4 regions of the Streptomyces sp. NPDC002790 genome follow, and region 1 is predicted to be linked to each of the others. Evidence: riboswitches for the same ligand, from Rfam matches in the RefSeq annotation. Region 1 holds a riboswitch; each other region holds the start of a gene.
The links. Region 1 has a riboswitch for cobalamin ahead of ABT004_RS04005 (ABC transporter substrate-binding protein). Riboswitches for the same ligand answer to the same signal wherever they lie in the genome.
Positions count from the first base shown of each region.

Region 1 (7,197 bases):
GACTTCCTTGCCCGACTTGCGCAGGACACCCGACACCAGGTGTTGCCACTGCTCGTGCGTCGCGTCAGGGAACTCGGCCGCCAAGGAAAGCCCGTCGTCTGGCAGGACCGTCATGTCCGGATGCTAGGTCAGAGCCGGCGAGCGAGAGCAGGGCACACCCGTGTGACCTTGTTCTCCTTGTCGTGGGGGCTCGATTCGCCTACGAGCGGGATGGCGCGGAATGGTGACCCGCGTCGGCGCGGCACGCCAGGCGACGGCGCGAGGGAACCGGCCTTGGCCATGTACGCGCCACGCGGTACCGTCAGGGCGTATCGACGACAGCACGGAAGCCGGTGTGAAACCGGCACGGTCGCGCCACTGTGTGCGAGAGGTCCGAGGACGGACCGCTCGTGAGTCAGACCCGGCTGTCGTCTCGTGCACCACCGAGACGGGACGCGAACTCCCGAAGGAGGCTCTGCCATGGCGCAGAATGTCGCCCAGCCGACCCCCAACACCCCTGTGATTCCGGCGAAGTTGCCGTTGAAGGACATCGCCCCCTGGGCCGTCTTCATCGGCATCCTGATGCTGGTTCTTCTCTACTTCGTCGGCGCCGAACAGGGCGCCACCTCCGTGTTCAGCGGAGCGGAAGTTCATGAATGGGTGCATGACGCCCGTCACCTGCTCGGCTTCCCCTGCCACTGACCCGAGGGAACCCGACGCGCTCATGAACTCCAGCACCGTACGTAATCTGCTCGTTCGCGGCATGCTCGCCGGCCTCGCCGCCGGCGTGCTCGCCCTGGTCATCGCCTACTGGCTCGGCGAACCAGGCGTCGACGCCGCGATCGGCTTCGAGGAGGCCCACGCCGGCCACTCGCACGGCGACGAGGTCGAACTCGTCTCCCGCGGCCTCCAGTCCACCGCCGGTCTCGCCACCGGCATCCTCGTCTACGGCATCGCCTTCGGCGGGATCGCCGCTCTCGCCTACTGCTTCGCGCTCGGGCGCGTCGGCCGCTTCGGCCCACGCGCCACCGCCCTGCTGCTGTCGGGCTGTGCGCTGCTCGCCGTATACGTCGTACCGTTCCTGAAGTACCCGGCCAACCCGCCCGCCGTCGGAAACCCCGACACCATCGGCAAGCGGACGACCCTGTACTTCCTGATGATGGTGCTCAGCGTGCTCCTGACGATCGCCGCGACCATCGTCGGCAAGCGGCTCGTGCCCCGGCTCGGCACCTGGTACGCGACAGTCGTCGCCGTGCTGGGATTCGCCGTGATCGTCGGCCTGGCCTACGAGTTCCTGCCGGCGATCAACGACGCGCCCGAGCACTTCCCGGCCGCGCTGCTGTGGCGCTTCCGGCTCTCCGCCCTCGCCACACAGATCACGCTGTGGGCCGGATTCGGCCTGCTGTTCGGAGAGCTGGCGCAGCGACTGCTGCGGCCGAAGCCCGTGGCCGCCACACCTGGGGAAACGGTCGCGGCGGGCCAATGATGGCCCCGGGCGGGTCGCGGGAAACGTAGAAGAGGGCCCACGGAGTCATCCGGGGCCCTCGCGTGTTTTCGCACCACATCAGGGTTCATCCGCGCATGGTTCGCGTGAGGAATCGAGGAGCTGAGTGGCCAGACACCCGGAGCCGCGCCGTATCACTCTCGGCGGTCGCGCGGCGGTCGCCCTGACCCTCGACGAGTACGAACAGCTCATCGCCGGCCGACGGCAGATCGGCGGGCAGAGCGCGCGGATGCGGGTGCTCGCCCAGCAGGCGAAGCGGACCGAGCAGCTGGTGCGCGACCTGACGGAGCTCGTGGCGGCGTGCCCGGCCGACGAGTGCGCTGCCGTCGGGCACACGCCGAGCGGTACCGGACCCGCCGTACGCGAGGACAGTCCCGAGGCGGCACGGTCCGCCTGCGTACGGTGCGAATTGGCGGAGCTGTTGGCCCGCCACCGGGGGCAGGGCCGTTGATCGGAGCGCTCACTCGGCGCCGAGCATGCGGCCGAGCCGGATGTTCCAGCGACCGGAGCGCCCACTGAACTCCGTGGCCGACAGCGGCGCGACGTCAAGGCGCCAGAAGGCGGACAGCGGAGCCCCTGTCGCATGGACCGCGGCCGCCCGCACCACCTCGGGTTCCACGACGGCGACGACCCGGCCGGACGCCGTACCGCCCTCCCTGACCTCGTCCAGCCAGCGGCCGACCCGTGCGCACACGTCGGCCACGGACTCACCACCCGGCGGTGAGGCCTCCGGGTCCGTCAGCCAACGAGCCACCGCCTGCGGTTCCGTGGCGCTCACGTCGTCCAGCGACCGGCCGCGCCAACTGCCCGCGTCGAGGCCTGCCAGGGCGGGTGCGGCTTGCCCGGCATTGAGGCCGAGAGCGTCGGCGGTCTGTGCGCACCGGGTGCCGGGGGAGACGACGACGCGGTCGGCCAAGGGCAGGGTTCCGGCCGCGCGACGAGCCTGAGCGGCGCCGGCCGAGTCGAGGGACGCCCCGTCGTCGAACACGCCGCTCCGTGCTGAGGCGGTCACGGCCGGTGAGACGAGCAGCAGGCGCGTGGTCACGGAACTCCCTGGGACTCGATGGCCGTGCGAGGGGAGCGTACTCCCCGCCGCCGATGTTCCTTCAGCAGGTCCGTGCGGTGGTCGCGGAAGGTGGTGACGAGTACGGCGACGAAGTCGAGGGGCGGGAGTTGCAGGAAGAACTGGGTGTCGTTCCGGGTGCCCTCGAACACCTCACTGTGGTGGAGGAGACGGCGGCGCTGGAGGGCGTTCCCATGCGTCTGACCGTCTTCTCCGCGGACCTGATCGGCGATCCGGTGCCCGCGGCCGAACTGGCCGCACGTTCGTGCCCTATCCGGTGTCGGACGACGGGCCGGGGGACGGGCATCGGGCCTGAGACGGCCCGGCCGCTCCCGTGCTCCAAGGACACCGGGTGCCTTCCCCGATCCCTCGTGCGCCACAATGAGCCCACGAGAGGCGACGGGGACCAGGAAGCCGGTGTGATTCCGGCGCGGTCCCGCCACTGTGACCGGGGAGCGATCCTCCTGCACGCCACCGTCCGCGACAGCGGACGGGAAGGCGGGGGTGAGTGATGATCCGGGAGCCAGGAGACTGACCCGTCGCCGGTCCAGCAGCAGGGGCGAGGACACCCCGGAGAGGATCGATGTGACGACGCATGCCCGAACGGGGCACCCGGGGCCCGGCAGGCGCCAAGTACTGGCCGCCTCAGGTGCGTTGACGTTCGCCGGAGCCGGGTTGCTCAGCGGCTGCGGCGGGGACACCAAGGACGGGGGAGGCGGCGACCGGTTCCGCGCGGCGTTCACCTCCGGTGGCTCCCAGGAGACGCTCGACCCGCACGTGGCACCCAACTTCGTCGACCAGGCCCGCGCCAAGGCCCTCTACGACACCCTCGGCACGTACGCGGACGACCTGTCGGTCCGCGAGCGGCTCGCGGAGTCCTGGGAGAGCGACTCCTCGGGCACCCGCTGGCGCATCCGCCTGCGCGCGGCCCGCTTCCACGACGGCAAGCCGGTCACCGCCAAGGACGTGCTCTACAGCTACCGCCGCGCCGCCGACCCCAAGACCGGATCTCCGTCGCAGGTCCTGCTGTCCGCGATCGACTTCGGCGCGAGCAGGGCAGACGGGAACCGGACCGTCGTCCTCGTGCTGAAGGCGCCGAACTTCGAGTTCCCCACCGTCTTCGCGGGACCCGGCACCGAGATCATCCCGGACGGCACCACGGACTTCAGCAAGCCGGTCGGCTCCGGCCCCTTCACCTACGTGTCCTTCACGCCCGGCGGCACCGCCCGCTACCGGCGCTGGGCGGACCACTGGGACGGCGCCCCGCACATCGCCGAGCTGGAGATCGTCCCCGCGAACGAGGAGTCGGCGCGGCTGGGCGCGCTGCTGTCCGGGCAGGTGCACTACGGCGCCGACATGGGCGGAGCGTCCGTGGAACGGCTGAAGAAGAACAACTCGACACACCTTCTGACGGCCAAGCGGGCCACCGCGCAGCAACTGCTTCTGCGCACCGGACGAAGCCCGTTCGACGATCCGCGGCTCATACGCGCCGTGCAGCTCGGCATCGACCGGGAGGCACTGGTCAGGATCGCGCTCGCCGGGCACGGCGAGGTGGGCAACGACCTGTTCGGGATGGGGCTGCGCGGCTACCCCGACGACATGGAACCCCGGAAGCGGGACGTCGACGAGGCGCGCGGGCTCGTGAAGGAGGCCGGAGCCCAGGGGCTGCACATCACCGTGGAGACCAGCGCCGTCGACGCCGCGTGGGAACCGGCCGCCGACCTGATGGCTCGTCAGCTACGCGAGGTGGGGCTCAAGTTGACCGCCAACACCCGCGCCTCCAGCACGTACTTCAGCGAGATCAAGACCAAGGGCATCGCCGCCTTCAACACCACCTCCACGCTGCCCGTCTCCGACTTCCTCCAGCAGCGGGTCCGTGGCGGCGCCGCCCGCAACCAGACGCAGTACGCCTCGAAGAAGTTCGACGCGCTCCTTGACCGGGCCCGCACCAGCCGGGACGAGCAGGACAGGCTCGGGCTGCTCGCCCGCGCCCAGAAGCTGGCCCGCGCCGAGTCCGGACTCCTGGTGTGGGCGTTCTCCGACGCCAACGACGCCGTCGCGCGCTCGGTCACCGGTTTGCGCGCGGCGCCCCCGAACTCGCACGACTGGGCGCGCTTCGACCGTGTCCGCGTCAGCTGACATGCGGGCGTATGTGCTCCGACGCTGCCTGCTGGCGCTGTTGCAGTGCCTGGTGGTGCTTCTCGCCGTGTTCGCCGTCGGCTCGCTGCTGCCCGGCGACACGGCCGACGTGCTGCGCGGTGAACTCGGCACGCCGGAGCAAGTCACCGCACTGCGCGACCAGTTGGGTCTCGACGAACCGGCTTGGTCCCGCTTCGGGCACTGGCTCGCCCACCTCTTCACCGGGGACCCGGGGAATTCTCTGACGACCGGCCTGCCCGTCGGCGACGACATCGGCCGGCGCGTCGGCGTGACACTCCTGCTGGGTGTCCCGGCACTGCTGCTCGTCACCGTGCTCGCGCCGCTCGTGGGCGCGGTGTCGGGGCTGCGGGAGGGCAGCCGCGTCGATCGCGCGCTGAACACGGCCGCCGTCGTGCTGCACGCCGTGCCGGAGTTCGTGCTCGGGCTGCTACTGGTCGCCTCGGTGTCGCTGGCGGCCGGGCTGCTGCCCGCCACCGCCGTCGGCATGGACGCGCACGCGCTGTGGGCGCAGCCCGCCGTGCTGGTCCTCCCCGTCGTCGTACTGACGGCCCGTCACCTGTGCGACCTGGCACGGCAGATACGGGCCGGGGTCGCGGACCAGCGGCACAGTGCCGTCGCCGAGCATCTGCGGCTGCTCGGCATGCGCGAGCGCGTCATCGTGGTGCGCCATGTGCTGCCGGGTGCCCTGGGGCCGGCGGCGCAGCAGTACGCGCGCTGCGTGGAGGGACTGCTCGGCGGCGCGGTGCTGGTGGAGGCGGTGTTCGGCTTCCGCGGCCTGGGCAACGGCTTCGTCGAGGCGGTGCAGAACCGCGACCTGCCCCAAGTGCAGACGTACGCCCTGCTGTTCGCCGGCACCGCCGTCGCGGTGAACCTGGCCGCCGACCTGGTCGCCCACCGCTTGGCGCCCCGCCGGGAGGTCACGGCGTGACGCTACCGGCCACCGCGACACGAACTCGCCCACCGTGGATCTCCCTGACCCTGCTGGGTGTCCCGGTGCTCCTCGCCCTGTCGGGGCCGCTCCTCGCAGGCGACGACTCGCCCCAACCGGACGCTCTGCCGTCCCAGCCACCCGGCCACGGTCACCTGCTCGGCACCGACGTCCTGGGCCGAGATGTGCTCGCGCTCGTCCTGCACGGAGGCGCCTCGGTGGTGGGCAGCGCGCTCGCGGCGCTCGCGATCGGCATGGCACTCGGCGTTCCGTTGGGCCTGCTTGCCGCGGGGCCGCGGCGCCGCCTCGACGAGACCGTCATGCGCACCATGGACCTGCTGCTGGCCTTCCCCGGCCTGCTGGTCCTGATGACCCTGGCCGCGACCGGCCACCGCCACTGGCTGTGGCTCGTGTCGGTCGCCGGGGCGCTGCAAGTGCCGGCCGTTGCCCGCCTGGTGCGGGGCGCGGCCCTCGCCCCCGGTGCCCGGACCGTCGTCGAGGCGCTGCGCATGCAGGGCCACGGCTGGGCGTACATCCATCTGCGGCACCTGGCAAGGGAGTTGGCCGCGCCGCTGGCCACCGACGCGGGCGGCCGGTTCTCCGTGGTGCTCTACCTGCTGGCGTCCGCCAACTTCCTCGGCCTCGGCCTGTCCGCGTCCGCACCCGACTGGGCGGTGCTCATCGAGCGCAACAGCGACGCCCTGTTCACCCAGCCCGCCGCCGTACTGGCGCCCGCGGGGCTGCTGACCGCACTGTGCGTCGGCGGCAACCTGCTCGTCGACCGGTCCCTCGCGCGGAAGAGGAGGAGTTCGTGACCGCACCGCAGTGGGAGACGGCGCCGCAGCCGGAGCCGGCACCGCAGTCGGAGACCGCACCGCTCTTGGTGATCGAGAAGCTCTCGGCGCACGCCGAAGGTGCGACGCGACCGCTGCTCGACCAGGTCGGGCTGACCGTGCGGCCGGGCACCGTCCTCGCCGTCGTCGGACCGTCGGGCAGCGGCAAGACCACGCTGGGCCTGGCCGCCCTGGGCGCCGCGCGCGACTCCGTGAAGCTGTCCGGACACGTCCTGTTGGAGGGCGCGGACCTGCTGTCCCTCACCCCGGCGGCACGCCGCTCGGCGCGAGCGGGCCGCGCCGCCCACCTGCCCCAGCACCCCGAATCGGTGCTCGACCCGGTCCGCCGCGTCGAAGGTGTGCTGACGGAACTGGCCGCGCTCGGCCACGCGGGGCGCACCGCCCGCAAAGCGGCCGCATCGCAGGCACTTGCCGCGGCCGGACTCGACCGCGCCCTCGTGCACCGGCGCTTCCCCCACCAACTCTCCGGCGGCCAACAACAGCGCCTGGCACTCGCCTCCGCACTGGTCACCGGGGCACGACTGCTCGTCCTGGACGAACCCACGAGCGGCCTGGACCCGGCCCTCGCACGAGCCCTCGGCCGCACCGTCCGCGCCCTCGCCGAAGGCGGCACCGGCGTCCTGCTGCTCAGCCACGACCTGCCGACCGTGCGCGACACGGCGGACCGTGTCCTCGTGCTGGAGGACGGGCGAGCGGTGGAGGACGGCCC
Region 1 covers NZ_JBEOVM010000004.1:85,711-92,907, forward strand. Annotated here, with positions in the region: gene ABT004_RS03975 (methylmalonyl-CoA mutase family protein) at 1-114, opposite strand, end outside; gene ABT004_RS03980 (CbtB domain-containing protein) at 460-681, shown strand; gene ABT004_RS03985 (CbtA family protein) at 704-1,465, shown strand; gene ABT004_RS03990 (hypothetical protein) at 1,590-1,934, shown strand; gene ABT004_RS03995 (histidine phosphatase family protein) at 1,944-2,528, opposite strand; gene ABT004_RS04000 (hypothetical protein) at 2,525-2,698, opposite strand; cobalamin riboswitch at 2,924-3,100, shown strand; gene ABT004_RS04005 (ABC transporter substrate-binding protein) at 3,201-4,685, shown strand; gene ABT004_RS04010 (ABC transporter permease) at 4,669-5,634, shown strand; gene ABT004_RS04015 (ABC transporter permease) at 5,631-6,449, shown strand; gene ABT004_RS04020 (ABC transporter ATP-binding protein) at 6,446-7,197, shown strand, end outside.

Region 2 (7,197 bases), on a different contig from region 1:
ACCGGGGCGTAGTGGTCGAAGGCGGCCTCCAGGGCGCCCTCGCCCCGGGTGAGGGACGGCAGTTGCTGCTCCAGGGCGCGCACCCGGGCCGCGGGGGTCAGCCCGTCGACCGTGGTCCATGCCCCGCCGTCCGTGCGTTGCCCCGTCGGCACGGCCCGCAGTCGGGTGATCAACGACAGTACCGCTCCGTACAGGTCGGCCGGGATGTCCAGGCGGAAGTGGTGCATCGGTTCGCACACCGCCGTGCCCGCGCGCGTGAGTGCGCTCATCAGGACCAGCGGGGTCAGCCCGCGGAAGTCGCCCGCCGTGCTCGACATCGACTTGTCGAAGACGGCGTGCGCGTGGCTCTGTCGCGGCGCGTATCCGGAGTGCGTCAGCGTCACCGTGCAGTCGGTGACCTGCCAGCAGAGCATTCCCTGGCGCAGCGTCCTGTGCACGGCCTCCTCGATGGCCTTGATGAAGGCCAGGGGGAGGGAGCCGAGTTCGATGCCGAGCCGAAACGCGACGCCCGAGCCGATCGGCGCCGGGTCGACCCGCAGACCGATGGTGGCCAGGCGTGTCCACGAGGTTGACGTTCGTGCCGGCCACCGGGAACGACACCACGGCCGACTTGATGGTGATGCCGCGCCGGCGCTCCAGGTCGAGGGAGTCGGTGCGGGTGCTTCCGTCGTCGACGCGGCCGAGCTCGTCGATCACCCCGGCCGTGTGCAGGAGGCGCTCGGTCAGGCTGGTCTTACCGGCGTCGACGTGCGCGAGAATGCCCAGATTCAGAGTGTGCACTGACAGTCATGTCCATGGGGGAGAGGGCAGGGGCCTTCTGAAGGAACATGTCTGTCGTGCGCATGGATCGGTCCTCACGGTAGGGGCGCGCGGGAATGCCGCTGCGATCAGTGCAGCAGTGGACCGCGCGCGCCCCGGCAACCGAATTACGTGCCGTCGGCCATCCTCGCCGACCACCGCTGCTCGACCCTCGCCAGGCGCCAGTAGGCGATCGCCGCGACCCACACGACCACGAACAGGCCCACGATCACGTACCCGACGTTGTCGAGGTCGAGACCGGCGATCCACCCGGTGACGGCGTCACTCAGGTCGAGCTTGTCGTGCAGGACGCCGACGAGTTCGATCGTGCCGATGAAGAACGCCACCGCGATCGACAAGCCGGTGATGGTGAGGTTGTAGAACACCTTGCGCACAGGGTTGGAGAACGCCCACTGGTAGGCGAAGTTCATGAACGTGCCGTCGAGCGTGTCGAACAGGCTCATGCCCGCGGCGAACAGTAGCGGCAGGCACAGGATCGCGTACCACGGCAGGCCCGCCGCCGCGCCGCTGCCGGCCATCACCATCAGCGTCACCTCGGTCGCGGTGTCGAAGCCGAGACCGAAGAGGAAGCCGAGCGGGAACATCTGTCCCGGCCGGGTGATGGACTTGGTGAAGCGGCCGAGGATCCGGTTCATGAAACCGCGGGAGTCCAGGTGCTCCTCGAGCTTCCGCTCGTCGTACGAGCCCGCGCGCATCGCCTTGAAGACCTTCAAAATGCCCATCAGGGCAACGAGGTTGAGCGCCGCGATGAGGTACAGGAACGTACCGGACACGGTCGTGCCGACGACGCCGAGTACCTGGTGGGTGCCCGAGTTGTCGTTCAGCAGGGTGCCGGCGAGCGCAGCGCCGCCCGCGACCAGCGCCGCCATCGCGACCACCACGCTGGAGTGGCCGAGCGCGAACCAGAAGCCGACCGAGACGGGCCGCTTGCCGTCCGCCATCAGCTTGCGGGTGGTGTTGTCGATGGCCGCGATGTGGTCGGCGTCGAAGGCGTGCCGCATGCCGAGCGTGTACGCCGTGATGCCGAGGCCGATACCGAAGGCCTTGTTGCCCACTTCGTAGTGCTCGGGGACGACGAGCAGGAACAGCACGCCGAACGCGACGACGTGCAGCGCGGCGATCACCGCGATCAGGCCGGCCGTGCGCAGCGTGTCCTCGCGGCGCCAACGGAAGGCAGGGGAGGGGGAATTCAGGGCAGGGTTCGGGGAGTTCCCGGGCAGGGTCATGCGTCGATCACGCTCCAGCACCTCGTGGAATGACTTCGTGAGATGCCGCGGCCGGTCTCCTGGCTTACGGGCGTGCCCGCCGCTCCGGCCTTCCCAGTGGCCGACGGCCGCCAGTGGCGTACAGGGTGGAACGGCGCGCTCCGGACGGCGCTGTCCGAAACCCGATCACAGTGGCGAGGGCCGCTCCGGAATGGGCCCCTTGGGGGCCGTCACCGGTCTTCCCGAGCACCACGGCCCGGCCACCCTACTAGGGGCCTGTATTGGGTTCTACTCTGGGCTCGCGGGGGCTGGCGCCTCCGTCTCCGGTGTTGTCGTCGGTCGACGACGCTCCGCGTCGCCTCCCTCCTCCGCCTTGGATCCGAAGGCGCCAGCCCCCGCTCCCTGATCCAGACCAGAACCCAATACAGGCCCTACCTACCCTGAAGCGCGCTGACGGGCCCGGTCGATCTCCTCGTAGGCCTTCTCCCGGCCCTCCCAGTGGGAGCCGTCGACCGATTTGCCGGGTTCCAGGTCCTTGTAGACCTCGAAGAAGTGGGTGATCTCCAGGCGGTCGAACTCGGGGATGTCCTCGATGTCCCGGGTCGCGCCGTGCCGTGGATCGTGCGCGGGCACGCACAGCACCTTCTCGTCCGGGCCCTTCTCGTCGCTCATCACGAACATGCCGATCGCCCGGCACTCGATGACGCAGCCGGGGAACGTCGCGTCGCCCGTCAGGACGAGTGCGTCCAGCGGGTCGCCGTCGCCGCCGAGCGTGCCCTCGATGTAGCCGTAGTCCGCGGGGTACTGCGTCGACGTGAACAGCATCCGGTCGAGCCGGATCCGGCCGAGATCGTGGTCCATCTCGTATTTGTTCCGGGACCCCTGCGGGATCTCCACGATCACGTCGAACGCCTCGGCGCGTGCCTGACTGCTGCCCAATGTGGCCTCCTTGCCGCATTCCGACGCCCACGAGTGTGCGCTGTACCGGGCAAGGGCGGAAGACCTCAGACGGCCGGAGGAATGGCGAATTCGAGTTCGGGTCGGTCCCAGGCGACGGCCGGCGGGCGCGCGGGCACCGTGCCGGTGCGGTGTGCGCCCATGGAGCGGTAGAAACCCTCGGCGGGCGGGTGCGCGACGACGCGGACGTGGTCGAGGCCCGCGGCCAGCGCCTGGGCCCGCATGTGGTCGACGAGCAGCCGCCCGATGCCCCGGCCCTGCGCCTCGTCCGCGACGAACATCAGGTCCAGCTCCGGCGGCTCGGTGAGCAGCGCGTAGAAGCCGAGCACGCGCTCGTCGGCCGAATCCACGGCTACGTAGACGTGGTGCGCCTCTACGTAGTCGGGTCCCACCCGGTAGCCCGCGACCATCGAGGCGTACGGATCCCGGTAGGCACTGGAGCCGCGCACGAGGCGGGTGAGGCGCCGGGCGTCCTGGGTGGTGGCCCGCCGGATGCCGACCGCCGGAGTTCCCCCACGGCGTGTAATGCTCGCGTTCATGTGTCGAGTATTACGCATATGGGGGCGGCGTCAGGAGGTCGGCACGGTCGACTGGGCCTGGCGCAGGAACGTGGCGTTGTCCGGGGTCTGGCGCAGCTTGTCGAGCAGGGCCTCGTAGGAGGCGGCCGGGTCCCGGCTCTGCAGGGCGCGCCGCAGTCCGCGGATGACGGTCAACTCGGCTGCGGGGAGCAGGAGTTCCTCGCGGCGGGTGCCGGACGGGGTGAGTTCGACGGCCGGGTGGACGCGGCGCTGCGCGAGGACGCGGTCCAGGCGCAGCTCCATGTTGCCGGTGCTCTTGAGCTCCTCGAAGTAGTAGTCGTCGGCGCGGGATCCGGTGTCGACGAGCGCGGTGGCGAGGATGGTCAGCGAGCCTGCCTCCTCGGCGTCGCGGGCCGCGCCGAAGAAGCGCTTCGGGCCGTGCAGGGCGGCCGCGTCGACACCGCCCGACAGAGTACGGCCGCTGGTGGAGGCCGCGTTGTTGTACGCGCGGCACAGCCGGGTCAGGGAGTCGAGGAGGATCACCACGTCGCGGCCCTGCTCGGTGAGGCGCTTGGCGCGCTCGACCGCGAGTTCGGCGAGCGCGATGTGCGCCTTCGCCGGCTGGTCGAACGTCGAGGCGTACACCTCGCCGCGCACGGAGCGGCGCATGTCGGTGACCTCCTCGGGGCGTTCGTCGACGAGCACCACCATGAGGTGGGCCTCGGGATGGTTCGCGGCGAACGCGGCGGCGAGCTGCTGCAACAGCACCGTCTTGCCGGTCTTCGGTGGGGCGACGATCAGGCCGCGCTGCCCCTTGCCGACGGGCGTGAACAGGTCGACGACCCGTCCGGCGAGCGCCGCGGCCGGGTGCTCCAGGCGGAACCGCTCACTGGGGTGGAGCGGGGTGAGGTCGGCGAAGCGCGGGCGGCGACGGGTCGCCTCCGCGGGGGCGCCACCGACGGTCTCGACGTGCGCGAGGGAGTGCGGCTTCCCGCACGTCCCGTCGACGAAGTCGCCCTTGCGCAGGCCGAGTTGGCGGATGAGGTGGGCGGGGACCTGGACGTCGTGCGACGTCGGGATCAGGTCGGCCGCCCGCAGGAAACCGTGCCCGTTCCCGCCGATGTCGAGGACGCCGGCGGCGCGGACGGGTTCTTGGGGTGGAGCGGAGGTCGTGCTCATAGTGGTGGCCGTGGTCATGGTGATCACAGGTCCTTTCGCGGGCCGAGCCGCGGACGCGGCAGGCATACAAGGGCAGGGAAGGGAGGGGATCCGGCGAAGGGCAGGGGCGGCTGAGCGCGCCCTGCGGCCGGGGAGAACCTGGTGCGTACGGCGACGGGTGAAGAGCCCGCCAGAAGCCGCTGACCAGGGATGACGTGCGCTGCGTGGCGACGGGAAAACCGTCGGATCAAAAGCGCTGAAGAGAGTGATTCGGTACCGGCGCCTCGAAACGGGCGAGCACATGTACCACTAAGACCGTACCACCCGAACCCTGCCGCGCGGCAAGCCCCGGCTTCGGAGGCGGCGCGCCCTATGCTGATCCGCCATGTTCTCCGATCACGGTCCCACCCTCCGCGAGCTGGCCGTTCAGGCGCTCTCCTCGGTCGAGCGGGGGTACGACCTGCTGGCGCCGAAATTCGACCACACGCCGTTCCGTACGCCGGATGTCGTGCTCGATTCGGTGGGCCGCGCGCTCGCCGGGCTCGGCCCGTACGACACCGGGCTCGACCTGTGCTGCGGCACCGGGGCGGGCCTGCGTGTGCTGCGCGAGGCGGGTGTCGGGCGGTCCGTGGGCGTGGACTTCAGCGGCGGCATGCTGGACGTCGCGCGGCGCGGCGAACCGCCGGCCCACTGCGTCCGCGCGGACGCGCTCGCGCTGCCCTTCGGTGAGGTCTTCGATCTGGTGGTGAGCTTCGGGGCGTTCGGGCACTTCCTGCCGCGCGAGTGGCCGCGGCTGTTCTCCGAGGTGTGCCAAGTGCTGCGCCCCGGCGGGCAGTTCGCGTTCCCGCTGCCCGCGCCCGCGGTCCCCGGTTCGGTGGGCTACTGGGCAATGCTCGGCTTCGACGGTGCGATGCGGGTGCGCAACGTGGTGTGGCGACCTCCGTTCGTCATGTACTACCGGCCGTTCCGACTCGGTGACGTACGACGGGAGTTGGGCCGTGCCGGATTCGACGTGGCGCTGCACGCGCTGCCCGAACTCGGCGCGCGGCCCGACGGCAGCCCGCGGTGCAGACTGGTCGTGGCCACGCGCCGCTGAGCGGGGCGCCTGGGCTGATCAGTGTCGGCGACCCGCCCGCAGTTCGAGGCGCCGCCCCTCGAACTTCGCGCGGAAATCGCGGTCGTGCGAGACGACGGCCACCGCTCCCGGGTACATCGCGAGCGCCGCCTGGAGGTCCTCGACGAGGTCGAGCGCGATGTGGTTGGTCGGCTCGTCGAGGATGAGGAGGTCCGCGGGGCGGGTCACCAGGCGGGCGATCTGAAGGCGCCGCTGCTGGCCCGCGGACAGGGCGGCCACCGGTACGTGCAGGTCCTCCTCGCGGAACAGGCCGAGCGTCAGGAGCTGTTCGGCGTACTCGTCCGGCAGCCCGGGCCGCCCGGCGGCGAATGCCGCGAGCAGCGGGAGCCGTGTGGAGCGGGTGGGCAGTTCCTGCGCGAGGTAGCCGATCCGGGCGGGGCGGCGGGCCGTGCCCGCGTCCGGCTCCAGGTCGCCGGCCAGGACGCGCAGGAGGGTCGTCTTGCCCGCGCCGTTCTCGCCGGTGACCAGGAGGCGGTCGCCGGGCGTGAGCGTGAGGAGCCCGTCCAGGCGCAGCCGCTTGCCGACCTGTACGCCGTCGAGCTCGGCGAGGGGCCCCTGCGCGGCGGCGGGTTCGTCCGCCGCCGACAGCGCCGTCGTGAAGCGCAGTGGTGCCGGTGGCTTCGGCGCCGGGTTGCGGCGCAGTTGCCCCAGGCGTTCGCGGGCGGAGCGCACCTGCCCGCCGAGCTTCGCCTCGCTGGAGCGGCGGTGCTTGCCGAAGCCCTGTTTCGGGTCGCCGCCCGTGACGGCGAGCCGTCTGGCCGCGGCCTCCAGCAGCTCCTCCGTGCGGGCCACCTCCTCGACCCAGTCGGCGTACCGCTGCTCCGCGCCGCGCCGGGCGGCGGCCTTCGCGGCGCGGTAGCCGGCCCAGCCGTCGCCGTACCGGTGGACCGTGCGTGCGTCCCGGTCGACCTCCAGGATCGTGGTGGCGATGCGCTCCAGGAAGCCGCGGTCGTGGGTGACCGCGACGACGGTGCCGCGGTGCGCGCGCAGTTGTTCCTCGAGCCAGCGCACGGCTGCCGCGTCGAGGTGGTTGGTCGGCTCGTCGAGGAGGAGCAGTTCGGGGGCGGCGGCCAGGACGCAGGCGAGCGCGAGCCGGGACTGCTCGCCTCCGGACAGTGATCCGAGCACGCGGTCGCGGGTGATCCGGGCGAGCCCGAGGCCGTGCATGGCGGCGTCCACGCGGGCGTCCGCCTCGTATCCGCCGCGTTCCTCGTAGGCGATCAACAGCTCGCCGTAGGCGGCGAGTTCATCCTCCGAGGCCGCGCCGAGGGTCTCCTCCGCACGCCGCAACCGGTGTTCCATGGCGCGCAGTTCGGTGAGGGCGAGGTCGACGGCGTCCTGCACGGTGCGGTCCGCGTCGAGGTCGAGGGTCTGGGTGAGGTGGCCGATGCCGCCGGGGAAGCCG
Region 2 covers NZ_JBEOVM010000001.1:166,723-173,919, reverse strand. Annotated here, with positions in the region: partial or broken gene ABT004_RS00800 (GTP-binding protein) at 1-554, opposite strand, end outside; partial or broken gene ABT004_RS00795 (GTP-binding protein) at 547-780, opposite strand; gene nicT (Nickel transporter NicT) at 927-2,045, opposite strand; cobalamin riboswitch at 2,078-2,293, opposite strand; gene ABT004_RS00785 (inorganic diphosphatase) at 2,460-2,963, opposite strand; gene ABT004_RS00780 (GNAT family N-acetyltransferase) at 3,029-3,520, opposite strand; gene rho (transcription termination factor Rho) at 3,551-4,696, opposite strand; gene ABT004_RS00770 (methyltransferase domain-containing protein) at 5,043-5,753, shown strand; gene abc-f (ribosomal protection-like ABC-F family protein) at 5,772-7,197, opposite strand, start outside.
Region 2: it holds a riboswitch for cobalamin, as region 1 does, so the genes downstream of both, nicT (Nickel transporter NicT) here and ABT004_RS04005 (ABC transporter substrate-binding protein) in region 1, are expected to answer to the same signal.

Region 3 (7,197 bases), on a different contig from region 1:
ACGACGTGCATCCAGCAAACCCGCAAGCGCGCCTCATCTCCGCGATCGCCGACAGTATCCGCGACAGCGCGCTCGTCGCCTACCCCACGGACTCCTGCTACGCGCTCGGCTGCCGGCTCGGCAATCGGGCGGGCGTCGACCGGATCCGCACCATCCGGCAGCTCGACGACCGGCACCACTTCACACTGGTCTGCCAGGATTTCGCCCAATTGGGGAAGTTCGTCCACATCGACAATGACGTGTTCCGTGCCATCAAGGCGGCCACGCCCGGCAGTTACACCTTCATCCTGCCCGCGACGCGTGAGGTGCCGCGGCAGCTGCAGCACCCGAAGAAGAAGACCGTCGGCGTGCGCATCCCCGACCACGTGGTGACGCAGGCCCTGCTGACCGAGCTCGGCGAGCCGCTGCTGTCCAGCACACTGCTGCTGCCCGGCGAGGAGGAGCCGCTCACCCAGGGCTGGGAGATCAAGGAGCTCCTCGACCACCAGGTGGACGCCGTCGTGGACTCCGGCGACTGCGGCACCGTGCCCACCACGGTCATCGACTTCTCCGACGGGGAGGCCGAGATCGTACGGGCCGGCGCGGGGGACACGGAGCGCTTCGAGTGACTCAGCCGGTCGCAGTGGTGCCCAGATAGCGGATGTGCGGGCGGGCGCCGGGGCGGGTGACCTCGGCGCGCACCCCGTACACGTCGGCGATGAGTCCCTCGGTGAGTACGTCGCCGGGTTCACCGGCCGCCACGACCCGGCCCTCGCACAGCACGACGACGCGCGCGCAGTAGGTGGCGGCGAGGTTCAGGTCGTGCAGAGCGACGACGGACGTGATACCCAGCGTGCCGATGAGGTCGAGGAGTTCGAGCTGGTGCTGGATGTCGAGGTGGTTCGTCGGCTCGTCCAGCAGCAGCTCGCGCGGTTCCTGCGCCAGGGCGCGGGCGATCTGTACCCGCTGGCGTTCGCCCCCCGACAGCGTGTGCCACAAGCGGTGCGCCCGGTCGGCGAGGCCACTGCGGTCGAGGGCGTCGCGGACCGCCGCCTCGTCCGCCGCCGACGCGGGCTGCCAGGCGCGGCGGTGCGGGACCCGGCCGAGCCGCACGACGTCGGCGACGGTCAACTCGACCTGGGCGTCGGACTGTTGCTGCACCATGGCGATGCGCCGCGCGGCCTGCCTGCGGCCCACGGAGGCGAGCGGATCGCCGTCGAGGGTGACGATGCCGCTGGCCGGGGCGAGCACCCCGGACAGCAGGCGGAGCAGCGTCGACTTGCCCGATCCGTTGGGGCCGAGGACGCCGGTGACGGTGCCGGGCTCCGGCGTCACGGACACCCCGTCGAGTACCAGCGGGCCGCCCGGCGACCATGACACACGCTCCGCACGCAACCCCTGCTGGGAAAGGCTCACCGCACACCCCGCCCGCGGTACAGCACCAGCACGAACGCCGGTACACCGATCAGCGATGTCACCACACCCACCGGAACCTCCTGCGGTTCGAGCACCGTCCGCGCCACCGTGTCCACCCACACCAGGAACACCGCCCCGGCGAGCGCCGTCACCGGCAGCAGCCGGGTGTGCCCCGGACCCACCAGGGCGCGCGCCGCGTGCGGCAGCACCAGGCCGACGAAGCCGATCGCCCCCGCCGCGCTGACCAGGGCCGCCGTCAGCAGCGCCGTCACGCACAGCAGCACGATCCGGGTGCGGGCCACCCGGACACCGAGGGTGGCAGCCGCCTCCGCGCCGAAGGCGAACGCGTCGAGGGTGCGCCCGTACGCCAGACACACCACGAGCGTCACGGCGAGCACGGCCAGGCACATCCACACCTCGGTCCAGCCGACCCCGCTGAGCGAGCCGAGCAGCCAGAACAGCACGCCGCGCGTCGTCTCCGCGTCCGCCGACGTCAGTACCACGAACGAGGTCAGCGCCGAGAACAGCTGCATCGCCGCGACCCCGCACAGCACCACACGGTCGGTGCTGCCGCCCAGCGTGTGACTCAACACCAGCACCAGCGCGAACGAGCAGACGGCGCCGACGAACGCGCCGCCCGACACCGAGATGGCACCCCCGCCAAGGCCGAGCACGACGACGAGTACGGCTCCGGTCGACGCGCCCGAGGAGACACCGAGTACGAACGGATCGGCCAGCGGATTGCGCAGCAGCGCCTGAAGCACCGTCCCGCACACCGCGAGCCCCGCCCCGCACACCGCCGCGAGCAGCGTCCGCGGCAGCCGTAGATTCCATACGATGCCGTCCCGGATCGGCGAGAGGTCCGAGGTCGCGAGGCCCATCCGGTCGCCCACCGCCGCCCACACGTCGCCGACCTGAATCCGCGCGGGCCCGAGGGTGATGGCGAAGGCGACCGAGGCGCACAGCGCGGCGATGCCGGCCGCCCAGGCGAGCGTGGCGCGAAGGGTGATCCGGGGCGAGGCCTTCGGCTGCGCCGCCGTGACCGCGGGGGCCGCGACCGTGCGAGCCGTCACCGCGTGAGGCCGAACTCGCGCAGCCCCGCGGCCACCCGCTCCACGCCGTCGACCGTCCGGATGGTCGGGTTCATCGCCTGCCCGCTCAGCCGCACGTACCGCTTCTTCTTCACGGCGGTCATGTGCTTGGTGACGGGGTCGGACTCCAGGAACTTGATCTTCTGCGCGGCCGACTCGGCCGACTGCGAGCGGCGCGTCAGATCGCCGATGACCAGCACGTCCGGATCGCGGTCCGCGACCGTCTCCCAGTTGACCTGTGGCCACTCCGCGTGCGTGTCGTCGAAGACGTTGCGCGCCCCGAGCTCCTTGGTGACGACGCCGGGGGCGCCGCAACAGCCCGCCATATAGGGCGAGTCGGAGTTGGCGAACCAGTACAGGACGTCCACTCCATGCGCGTCGATCCCGGAAGTGGCCTTCCGCACCCGGGACTTGAGCGTGCCGATGAGCTTCTCGCCGCGCTCCTCGACATCGAAGACGCGCGCCAGATCGCGAATCTCCCCGTACACGACGTCGAGCCCCAGAGTCTTGGTCCGTACCCCGTCCCCGTCGCCGTTGTCCTTGCCCACGCAGTCGCTGGGGGAAAGGTACGTGGGCACGCCGAGCTTCTCGAACTCCGCGCGCGGCGCCACACCGCCCTTGCCGAGGGTGTACGTGAACGAGGCCGCGGCGAAGTCCGGTTCGGTGCCGAGGACCTTCTCGAGCGACGGGTAGCGGTCGGCGAGGCGCGGCACCTTCGCATTGGCCTTCGCCAGCTCCTTGGGTACCGGGTCGGTCCAGGTGCCGGTGCCGACCATCCGGTCCTCGAGGCCGAGCGAGAGCATGATCTCGGCGGACCCCTGATCGAGGGCGACGGCGCGGCGCGGGGCATGCGTGACCCGCACCTTCTGGCCGCAATTGTCGAGCGTGACACCGCCGCCACCGGCGGCACCGTCCTCGACGGCGGCGGTCGTGCCGCACCCGGAGAGCAGCAGAGCGCCCGCCAACAGCGGGGCACATCGGCGGAGTTGACGTGCGAACAGCACGGAGGTTCCTTCGCGTCCAGGGCTCATACGCGGAGCCGGCCTATGGTCCGCCTCCACGCCACGCGGCACTGGAGGCCGCCAGCAGGTCTTCGGACTCGGGGTCGTCCGCGCGAAGCGCCTTCCCAGACCGATGTGCCGGCCCAGTGGCAGTGGCTCCGCCCGTCACCCTCACCGCTGCGCGTCAGTTCCGGCTTCCCACCGGATTCCCTGACCCGTGTGCGTAGAAAAACACACAAAGGTACGACTGGCTCGGCGAAACTATCACGCGGGGCGGTCCCCCTCGCCAGGAGGCCCGGTAGTCGTCGCTCAGCGGCCCTCGTTGAGCGCGTCCACCGCCCCCTGCGCGTCCCCGATCGTCGCGTAGTCGACCGCCACGAAGTTGACCGGCCTGCCGCGTGCGCGTTCGCAGCGGTGTGCCCGGTCGAGGACGTAGCGGCGGGCGTTGACCTCGCCCGCGTCGATGCGGCTGCCGCCGTTGTTGGTGATGAAGTGGTTGAGGAGGAACAGCCGCTTGTCGTCGCCGCCGCGGTGCGGGACGCAGCTCATCTGGTCAGGGGAGCGGAAAGTGAACGGGGTCTCCATGCCGTAGCGGTAGAAGTTGCGGTACCAGGGGGCCGGGCCGTCCGCCTTCTCGGCGAACACGACCAGACGCCGGCCGCTGTCGATCATCTCGCCGAGCGTCGGCCACGGCTTCGCCGGATCGGCGTCCGGCCGGCGGACCAGCTCGTCCAAACCGGCCTGGTGGAAGGCCTTTTGGGTGTCCTCTGCGGAGATGGCGTCCTGGATGATCAGGCTGACCACCTCATTCGGGTGGTCCTTCATCCAGTCGCCGATCTCGCGCAACACCGGCACCAGGGAGATCGCCCCGGCCCGGCACACCGAATGGCACAGCCACAGCCCCTTGCGCGGTGGATTGATCCGGTTGACCGCGGACCTCACCAGCGCCCGCTGCTCGGCCGTGAAGTCGGATTCGTCGAGACGCTCGGCGATCTCCTCGGGCCGTTCCCAGCGGTAGGTGTCCAGCTGCAGGGCGCGCGCCCCGTGGTCCAACTGCGTGCTGATACGCGGGTCCTGGAGCGGCCCGATGAAGTGGTCGGCGGTCGTCGACATCGCGTTGTGCGCGGTCAGGTACGTGGCCTCGTCGTAGGGGCGGTCGCACAGTTCGGTGCTGCCCTCGCACTCGCGGGCCGCCGCGGGTGACGCGGCCAGCGGCATCAGGACCATCCCCGCGACCGCCACGCACGCCGCCCCGAACCCCAGGCCGACCGTCCGCCGCGGCGACCCGAGCCGCTCCCGCGCCACCCGCGGAACCCGGCCGGCGAGCCCGGTCCGCATGAGCAGGCCGACACCGGCGAGAAGCGCCCCGGCGAGCACGGGCACGAGCGCGGCCCACAGCGCGGTGCCGGTGAGGTGACCGACCGCGGCGCGCTGCACGTCGTCGACGAGGCGGGTCAGGCTCGGCGGCCACGAGTCGGGAGGCGCGACGATCCGCCCGTCGGTGACCAGGCGCGTCACCCAGGCGGCCAGCCCGGCGAGCACCCCGCCGGCCAGGAGCGGAATCCCGAGCAGGACCAGTCGGCGCCCCGGCTGCCGCGGAGCGAGCAGCCACAGCGCCGCAAGGGACACCAACAGGAGCGCCGCCGCCACGATTTCGAGCACTCCGAGGCCGACCGCCGTGTACGGGCGCGCGTCGTGCAGACCGGACAGGTCGTTGCCGGAGGCCTCGAGGGTGTCCGTCAGGTCCCAGGTGCCGCCGTCGACGAGCGTGCGGAGCTGGGCCGTCGCGCTCTGGACGCGGTCCGTGACGGTGGCCGGGGCGACTGCGGCGAGCGCGGTGCCGACGTCTCCCTCCGCGAGCGCCGTCTCGACCTCCGGGCGCAGGTCCTTGCGCTCCCCGGCCGGTACGAGGGCGAGCAGGGCGTCGGTGACGCGGCTCGCCTGGTCCGGTGTCAGCGGCAGCCGCGGCAGGTCGTCGGGCGCACGCCCGGCGGCGAGCTCGCGCGCCTCGTCGGCGAGCGTCGACCGGAACCGCTCGAAGTCGGGCTCGGAGCGGTTCTGGACGCCCGCGACAAGATCCCCGAAATAGGTGTGCGCCAGGTCGCCGAGGTTGGCGAGGACCGGGCGCAGGTCGACGACGAGGCGCAGGTCCTCACGGTCGCCGTTCAGATAGCCGACCACCGCGTCGACCTGCTGCCGGGTCAGGTCGCGCAGCGTGTCGGGCGGCAGCACCAGCTTCAGGTTGGAGGTGATCTGGGCCTCCGGCACCGCGAGCCGGGCCAGCAGATCGCGGGTGACCGGGGACGCCTTCGGGTCGACCAGGACCTCGTTGTAGAGCCGGTCGTAGGCGTGCTGCTCGTCGAGGACGGCGGCGTGGAAGCCGGGGTCGAGCAGCGTGCCGCGGACGGTGGCCGTGACGCACACGGTCAGTGTGGCGAGAGTGGCCACGACGAGGGCCACCACGCGGAGCAGCGGATGGAGCGTGACCTTCTCCATGCCCTCGAAGGTACCTGTCCGGGGGCCGCCTCAATAGTGGAGCGGGTCCCGGATGATGGGGCAGGTCATGCAGTGGCCGCCGCCGCGCCCCCGGCCGAGTTCGGCGCCGACGATGGTGATGACCTCGACACCCGCCTTGCGCAGCAGCGTGTTCGTCTGGGTGTTGCGGTCGTAGGTGAAGACCACGCCGGGTTCGAGGGCCACCGCGTTGTTGCCGCTGTCCCACTGCTGGCGCTCGGACGCGTACACGTCGCCGCCCGTCTCGATGACCTGGAGGTCGCCGATGCCGAGGGCCTTCGCGACGACGTCGGTGAACGCGGCCGAGCGCTCGTCGGTGATCTCCAGGCCGGGTGCCTTGTCGCTGGGGCGCAGCGAGAACGTGTGCACCGCGTCCATGATCTTCGGGTAGAGGGTGACGATGTCGCGGTCGGCGAAGGTGAAGACGGTGTCCAGGTGCATCGCGGAGCGCAGCTTCGGCATCCCGGCGACGATGACGTGCTCGGCGGCGCCGCGCTCGAAGAGGGAGGCCGCGACCTGTGTGATGGCCTGCCGGGAGGTGCGCTCGCTCATGCCCATCAGGACGACGCCCTTGCCGACGGGCATGATGTCGCCGCCCTCGAAGCTCGCCTGCCCCCAGTCCCGTTCGGGATCACCCCACCACACGGTCGAGCCCGCGAAGTCCGGGTGGAACTGGTAGACCGCTTTCATCAGCAGCGTCTCGTCGTGCCGCGCGGGCCAGTACAGCGGATTGAGGGTGAGGCCGCCGTACAGCCAGCAGGTGGTGTCTCGGGTGTAGAGGGTGTTGGGTAGCGGCGGCATCAAGTACTCGCGCACGCCCGTGGTTTCGCGCGCCAGGTTCACGTACGGGGAGCGGTAGTCGTCGGGCAGGTCGGTGGTGGCGAGCCCGCCGATGAGGTACTCGGCGAGCTGCCGGTGATCGAGGCCCTCCAGGAACGCGCGAGTGTCGTCGATCAGGCCGAGCCCGACCTGATTCGCCACGATCTTCCGGTCCAGGAGCCAGGACTTCGCCTCCGGGATCGCCATCGTCTCCGCGAGCAGCTCGTGCAGCTCGACGACCTCGACGCCGCGCCCGCGCAGCTTGTTGACGAAGTCGGCGTGGTCGCGCTGGGCGTTCTCCACCCACATCACGTCGTCGAACAGCAGGTCGTCCGCGTTGGTCGGGGTCAGCCTGCGGTGCGCGAGCCCCGGCGCGC
Region 3 covers NZ_JBEOVM010000038.1:3,565-10,761, reverse strand. Annotated here, with positions in the region: gene ABT004_RS18900 (L-threonylcarbamoyladenylate synthase) at 1-608, shown strand, start outside; gene ABT004_RS18895 (ABC transporter ATP-binding protein) at 610-1,395, opposite strand; gene ABT004_RS18890 (FecCD family ABC transporter permease) at 1,392-2,405, opposite strand; gene ABT004_RS18885 (ABC transporter substrate-binding protein) at 2,465-3,517, opposite strand; cobalamin riboswitch at 3,554-3,743, opposite strand; gene ABT004_RS18880 (phosphoinositide-specific phospholipase C-related protein) at 3,797-5,983, opposite strand; gene ABT004_RS18875 (arginine deiminase) at 6,014-7,197, opposite strand, start outside.
Region 3: it holds a riboswitch for cobalamin, as region 1 does, so the genes downstream of both, ABT004_RS18885 (ABC transporter substrate-binding protein) here and ABT004_RS04005 (ABC transporter substrate-binding protein) in region 1, are expected to answer to the same signal.

Region 4 (7,197 bases), on a different contig from region 1:
CACGTGTCCCGGGTCCCGGGCACGAACCAGGCGGGCAGCGCGCCGAGTTCACCCGGCACGTCGACGTCCGCGTGGTCGAGGCCGAGCGCGGCCTTGGGGTCACCGATGTGCACCTGGGGCGTGAGCCAGGCCTTGGCGCCGGGTTCCAGGGTGCCGTGGGTGACCCGCTCCAGGCGGCGTACGACGGTGTCGGCGGAGGTCGTGGCCGATTCGACGACCGGTCCGACCACCGCGTGGTACCCGTCGCCCTGCAACCCGTACGTACCGGGGCGCAGCGAGGCCAGGGCGCGGGTCAGGGTGACCTGGCCCGCGGCGGTGGCGTGCACGGTGAGTCTCGGCTCGGTGGGCAGCGGGCGGCCTGCGGGCGCCTTGAGCGCGGCGTCGCTGGCCAGCCGGCCCACGGCGATGGCGGCGGCCGAGGCCCCTATGACGGCGGTGACGGCAGCGGCCGTCGCGTTGGCGGTGCGCACCCGTCCAGTGTCGGGGCCCGCGCCCGCCCCGGCCAGTGGGACGACGATTCAGGGTGACGTTTCGGTCGACCCCCGCTGCCCGTACCCGCTCAGCCGCTCCCCCACCTCGCGCAGCTGCTCCCCGGTCAGCAGCGACGGGGTCAGGCCGGGGACCGAGTGGGCGGTGAGCCACAGGCGGCACATCCACTCCAGTTGGGCGGTGCGGTCGTAGGCGGCGGCGAGGGTGCTTCCGTAAGTGAGGGCTCCGTGGTTCTGGAGCAGACATCCCGTGCGGTCGGCCAGCGCGAGCAGCATGTTCTCGGCCAACTCTCGGGTTCCGTACGTGGCATAAGGGGCGACCCGGACGGGGCCGCCGAGCGCCGCCGTCATGTAGTGCACGGGCGGGAGTTCCGGCACGAGCGTGGAGACCGCGGTGGCGTGCACGGCGTGGGTGTGCACGACGGCGCGGGCGTCGGTGTGCCGGTAGACGGCGAGGTGCATGGGGAGCTCGCTGGTCGGCTTCAGGGTGCCGGCCCGCCGCTCGCCGTCGAGGCCCACGGCGACGAGATCGTCCGGGCCGAGTTCCTCGTACGGGACGCCGGTCGGGGTCACGAGCACGGTGTCGCCGACCCGCGCCGAGACATTGCCCGAGGTCCCGACGACCAGGCCGTCGACCACTGTCCGGCGGGCCGTCGCCACCACGTCCTGCCATGCCGCCCCGAGTTCCTGAAGCTGTGTCATGGCGCGCATCCTGTCAGCCGTTTGACGTGGTGACAGGTGGCGATCGGCACGGAACCCGACCCTCCGGAATACCCCATATGGTGATTGATAAGACTCATGTGTTATTTGGCCGACCTTGGCCGGGTAATTAATGATCTCCCGCTAATCTCTGGGAGTTCCCTGGGGATTTGTCATGCACGTCGTCACTTTCGGGGGGTAATCATGGCTCTCAGCCGCACAGCGTCCCCACGCCGCCACCGCGCCGCCGCGCTCACGTCAGTCGCCGCACTGACCCTCGGCGGCACCCTGCTCGCGGAGCTGCCGGCCCACGGCGCGGGCAAGCCACGCGGGAACGACGTCTCGTCGCACCAGAAGAACGTGAACTGGCAGAAGGCGAAGAACAAGGGCGCCCGGTTCGCCTACGTCAAGGCGACCGAGTCGACGAACTACCGCAACCCCTACTTCTCCCGGCAGTACAAGGGCGCCCGCAACGCGGGCATCATCCGCGGCGCCTACCACTTCGCGCTGCCGTACAAGTCCTCCGGGAAGACACAGGCCTCGTACTTCGTGCGCAACGGCGGGGCGTGGCGGCGCGACGGCTGGACGCTGCCGCCCGCGCTCGACATCGAGTACAACCCGTACGGCAAGGGCAAGCACCCCTGCTACGGGCTGCGGAAGTCGACGCTGGTGTCCTGGGTCAAGTCCTTCAGCAACGAGGTCGTACGCAGGACCGGACGCCGTCCCGTCATCTACACCAACGCGCGATGGTGGAAGCAGTGCACCGGCAACAGCGGGGCGTTCGCCTCGAACCACGCGTTGTGGCTCGCCCGGTACGACCGGAGCGCCGGCGCACTCCCGGCGGGCTGGACCTACTGGACGTTCTGGCAGTACAACGACAAGGGCAGCCTCCCGGGTGATCAGAATCTCTTCAACGGCTCAATGACCCAGCTCAAGCGCTTCGCGCGGGGTTAGTCGAAGGGCCGTCCGAAGCGCCCCGGAGCCCCTGGTTCCGGGGCCGAGGGCGCCTCGAACCGGAACCGGCGGCGCCGCCCCGAGGCAAGCGGAGCGAGACCCCTCCGAATCAGGTCACCGGGGCGCCCGGCCCAGTTCATCTTCCGTTCACTCGGGCTCTTTACGTTCCAAGAACCACTGACGTCCAACCGAAGCCTGGGTAAATGGAACACATCACGCTGCTCCTTGCGATCGTGATCGTTACCGCGCTGGTTTTTGATTTCACCAACGGTTTCCACGACACCGCCAATGCGATGGCTACGACCATCTCGACCGGCGCTCTCAAGCCGAAGGCGGCGGTGGCCATGTCCGCCGTGCTGAACCTCGTCGGAGCGTTCCTCTCCGTCGAAGTCGCGAAGACCATCTCCGGCGGCATCATCAATGAGGACGGCCTCAAGACAGAGGTCATCTTCGCGGCGCTGGTGGGCGCCATCCTCTGGAATCTGCTGACGTGGCTGGTCGGGCTGCCGTCCAGTTCGTCGCACGCGCTGTTCGGCGGGCTCATCGGCGCCGCTGTCATGTCGATGGGCTGGTCGTCGGTGAACGGCGGGACCGTCGTCACCAAGGTGCTGCTGCCCGCGGTGGCCGCGCCGCTCGTCGCCGGTATCGCCTCGTTGCTGGCCACCCGCCTGACGTACCGCATCAGTAAGAAGACGGACCAGAAGGCGACCGCGAAGGGGTACCGCGCCGGGCAGATCGCCTCCGCCGGGCTCGTATCGCTCGCGCACGGCACGAACGACGCGCAGAAGACGATGGGCATCATCACCCTCGCGCTGATCACCGGCGGCGTCATCGGGCACGACGCCGACCCGCCGCTGTGGGTCATCGTCTCGGCCGGTATGGCCATCGCCCTCGGTACGTACCTGGGCGGCTGGCGCATCATCCGCACCATGGGCAAGGGCCTCACCGAACTCGCGCCGCAGCAGGGCTTCGCGGCGCAGACCAGTGCGGCGACCGCGATCCTCGCCTCCTCGCACCTGGGTTTCTCGCTCTCCACCACGCAGGTCTGCTCCGGCGGTGTGATGGGCGCGGGCCTCGGCCGCAAGGGCGGCGTCGTCCGCTGGTCGACCGCCACCCGGATGTTCATCGCGTGGGGCCTGACCCTGCCGGCCGCCGGCCTGGTGGGCGCGGGCGCCGAGTTCCTGACCAAGCAGGGCGCGTGGGGCATCGGCCTCACCGCGGCGCTGCTCGTGACCGGCTCGGCGATCATTTGGAAGCTCTCGCGTCGCAACTCCGTCGACCACACCAACGTCACGGCGGACGAGCCGCACGCCGCCCCCGTGCAGGAAGCGCAGGAGGCGCAGGAAGCCCCGGGCGTCGTCACCGCCGCGATCGCCTCGGTCACGCCGCCGCCCGCGGGCACGGTCGAGTCGGCCGAGTCCGAGGCGAAGATCACCGACCGGCCGAAGGCCGGAGCGGTGAACGATCCCGCGCGCCCCGCCGGCGCCACGCTGTAGTCAGCGCTGTAGCTCAGAAGGAAGCAGGCAGGAATGAAGATCGACTGGGCGGCCCTCGGCTCCGTGTTCGGCGTCTCTCTCGTGGTCACCGTGGCCCTCGTCGGCCTGTTCACCCTCGGCATCGTGGGCCTCTCCAAGCGGGAGTCGGCGGCGCGTGACGGTGGCTCGGCCGCGGTCGCGACATCAGGGGCGTATGCCTGCTTCGCGCTGTGCGCGGCGGCCGTGGCCTACGGGATCTATCTGATCGTGGCCTGAGGCGACATCAGGGCCCTTCGGGGGCGGGGTGCGGGGCGTTCGGCGTCCCGTGCCCCGCCTTCGTGCGTACGCCTCAACAGCAAGTTGACGTGCCAACTCGCAGCGTGGTGGACTTCCCCCGCCATATACGGCAGCAGTTGAGGAAGCCGGTGCGAATCCGGCGCGGTCCCGCCACTGTGAGCCCCCTCCTTCGAAGGGGCGAGCCAGGAACTCTCGCTGCCGGTCTCGTCGAACCAGGGCGTGGACACCCTGAGTGAGGACACCTACCGCCATGCTTGCCCCACGCGGCAACTGGCGGCGCGAGCGCGTGTATGCGTGCGGTGCCGCCGCCGGGATCTTCGCCGACCTTCTTCTTGGCGATCCGCGCCGTGGGCATCCCGTCGCCGGATTCGGGCGCGCCGCCGGGGCCGTCGAGCGCGGGCTGTGGCGTGACCACCGTGGCGCGGGCGCCCTGCACACCGTGGTGTGTGCCGGAGGCGCCGTCGCTCTCGCCGCCGCCGCGACCCGTGTCGTACGCCGCTCCCCCGCCGCGTCCCTCGCGTTGACGGCCGCCGCCACCTGGGCCGTCGTCGGCGGCACCTCGCTGGGCCGCGAGGCCCGCGGCGTGGGGTCCGCGCTCGATGCCGGAGACGTGGAGCTGGCGCGGGAGCTGCTGCCCCGGCTGTGCGGCCGTGATCCGCAGGGGCTCGACGCCGACGGGATCGCGCGCGGTGTCGTCGAGTCCGTCGCCGAGAACACCTCCGACGCGGTCGTGGGCGCGCTCGTGTGGGGCGCGCTCGGCGGAGTGCCGGGCCTGGTCGCCTTCCGCGCCGTGAACACGCTCGACGCGATGGTCGGGCACAAGTCCGCGAAGTACCGGCGGTTCGGCTGGGCCTCGGCCCGCCTCGACGACGTGGCGGGCTGGCCGGGGGCCCGGCTGACCGGTGTCCTCGCCGTCCTCGCCGGTGGCAGGCCCCGGGAGGCGCTGGACGCGTGGCGGGCGGACGCCGGGCGGCATCCGAGCCCGAACGCCGGTGTCGTCGAGTCCTCCTTCGCGGGCGCGCTCGGGGTGCGGCTCGGCGGGACCCTGGCGTACGGCGGGCGGGTCGAGCACCGGCCGGTGCTGAACGCGCCGGGGCGTGCGGTCGAGGTACGTGATGTGGATCGGGCCGTGCGGCTGTCACGGCGGGTGTCTCTGTTGGCGTTGGGAGTCTGTGTGGGTGCGCGACTGGTACGGGCGCGGGTGCGGCGATGAGCGGGCGTGGAGACGGTGTTCGACGAGGCGGCGGGCTGCTCGTCGCCGGGACGACCTCCGACGCCGGGAAGAGTGTCGTCACCGCCGGGATCTGCCGGTGGCTGGTGCGGCAGGGCGTGAAGGTCGCGCCGTTCAAGGGGCAGAACATGTCCCTGAACTCGTTCGTGACCAGGGAGGGTGCCGAGATCGGGCGGGCGCAGGCCATGCAGGCGCAGGCCGCGCGGGCGGAGCCGAGCGCGCTGATGAATCCGGTGCTGCTCAAGCCGGGGAGCGATCGCAGTAGTCAGGTCGTGCTCATGGGCAAGCCTGTCGGCGAGTTGAGTGCCCGGGGGTATCACGGGGGGCGTCAGGCGGCGCTGCTCGACACCGTGGTCGGGTGTCTGGAGGAGCTGCGGGCCACGCATGACGCCGTGATCTGTGAGGGCGCGGGCTCGCCCGCGGAGATCAATCTGCGGCGGACGGACATCGTGAACATGGGGCTTGCGCGGGCCGCGCGGCTTCCGGTGCTTGTGGTCGGCGACATCGATCGGGGTGGGGTCTTCGCCTCGTTCTTCGGGACGACCGCGCTGCTGGCTCCCGAGGACCAGGAGCTTCTTGCCGGGTATCTGGTGAACAAGTTCCGGGGTGACGTGAGCTTGTTGGAGCCCGGTCTCGACATGCTCAAGTCCCTTACGGGGCGGGACACTTACGGGGTGCTGCCGTTCCAGCACGGCCTCGGCATCGACGAGGAGGACGGGCTTCGGGTGTCCCTTCGGGGTGCCGTACGGGAGTCCGTCGTGGCGCCGCCCGTGGGCGAGGACGTGCTGCGGGTCGCCGTGTGCGCGGTGCCGTTGATGTCGAACTTCACCGATGTGGACGCGTTGGCCGCCGAGCCGGGTGTCGTGGTGCGGTTCGTGGACCGGGCCGAGGAGCTCGTCGACGCGGACCTCGTCGTGGTGCCGGGGACACGTGGGACGGTGCGGGCGCTTGAGTGGCTGCGGGAGCGAGGGCTTGCGGAGGCTTTGAGGCGGCGGGCGGCCGAGGGGCGGCCCGTGCTCGGTATCTGCGGCGGGTTCCAGTTGCTCGGCGAGTCCATCGAGGACGAGGTGGAGTCGCGGGCCGGGGTCGTCGATGGGCTCGGGCTGCTTCCCGTACGTGTGCGGTTCGAGGCGGAGAAGACGCTTGCGCGGCCGGCCGGTGAGGCGCTCGGCGAGTACGTCGAGGGGTACGAGATTCATCACGGGGTCGCCGAAGTGCTGGGCGGAGACGCCTTCTTGGACGGGTGTCGGGTCGAGGGCGTGTGGGGGACGCACTGGCATGGGTCGTTGGAGGCGGATGGGTTTCGGCGGGCGTTTTTGCGGGAGGTGGCGGCGGCTGCCGGGAGGCGGTTTGTGCCGGCGGCGGATACATCGTTCGAGGCGTTGCGGGAGGAGCAGCTTGATCGGCTGGGGGATTTGATTGAGCGGCATGCCGATACGGGTGCGCTCTGGCGGTTGATTGAGGGGGGCGCCCCTGCGGGGTTGCCGTTTGTGGCTCCCGGGGCGCCGTCGTGAGATTTCGCCCCCGCCGCCGCTTCCCGTCCCGTCCCTGGGGGCTGCGCCCCCTCGCCCCCCAAAAGATTGCGCCCCGCGGCGGAGCCGCATATAGGCACAGTCCCGCGCCCCTAATCGTGGAGGTCAGGTTTCGATGAGTACTCCCTTTCCGTTCACTGCCGTTGTCGGGCAGGACGATTTGCGGCTTGCGTTGTTGTTGAATGCTGTGTCGCCCGCCGTGGGGGGTGTGCTCGTGCGGGGGGAGAAGGGGACGGCCAAGTCGACCGCCGTGCGTGCGCTGTCCGCGCTCATGCCGGGCGTCGACGTCGTCGCCGGGTGCCGGTTCTCGTGTGATCCGGCGGCGCCCGATCCGGGGTGTCCCGACGGGCCGCACGGCGACGCCCCGGGCGACCAACGGGACGCCCGGATGGTCGAGTTGCCGGTCGGCGCCTCGGAGGACCGGCTCGTGGGCGCGCTCGACATCGAGCGGGCGCTCTCCGAGGGCGTGAAGGCCTTCGAGCCGGGGCTGCTCGCCGATGCGCATCGCGGGATTCTGTATG
Region 4 covers NZ_JBEOVM010000028.1:61,671-68,867, forward strand. Annotated here, with positions in the region: gene ABT004_RS15915 (alpha/beta hydrolase) at 1-470, opposite strand, end outside; gene ABT004_RS15920 (class II aldolase/adducin family protein) at 519-1,190, opposite strand; gene ABT004_RS15925 (lysozyme) at 1,392-2,141, shown strand; gene ABT004_RS15930 (inorganic phosphate transporter) at 2,345-3,637, shown strand; gene ABT004_RS15935 (hypothetical protein) at 3,671-3,892, shown strand; cobalamin riboswitch at 3,978-4,125, shown strand; gene ABT004_RS15940 (cobalamin biosynthesis protein) at 4,164-5,126, shown strand; gene ABT004_RS15945 (cobyric acid synthase) at 5,123-6,658, shown strand; gene ABT004_RS15950 (putative cobaltochelatase) at 6,792-7,197, shown strand, end outside.
Region 4: it holds a riboswitch for cobalamin, as region 1 does, so the genes downstream of both, ABT004_RS15940 (cobalamin biosynthesis protein) here and ABT004_RS04005 (ABC transporter substrate-binding protein) in region 1, are expected to answer to the same signal.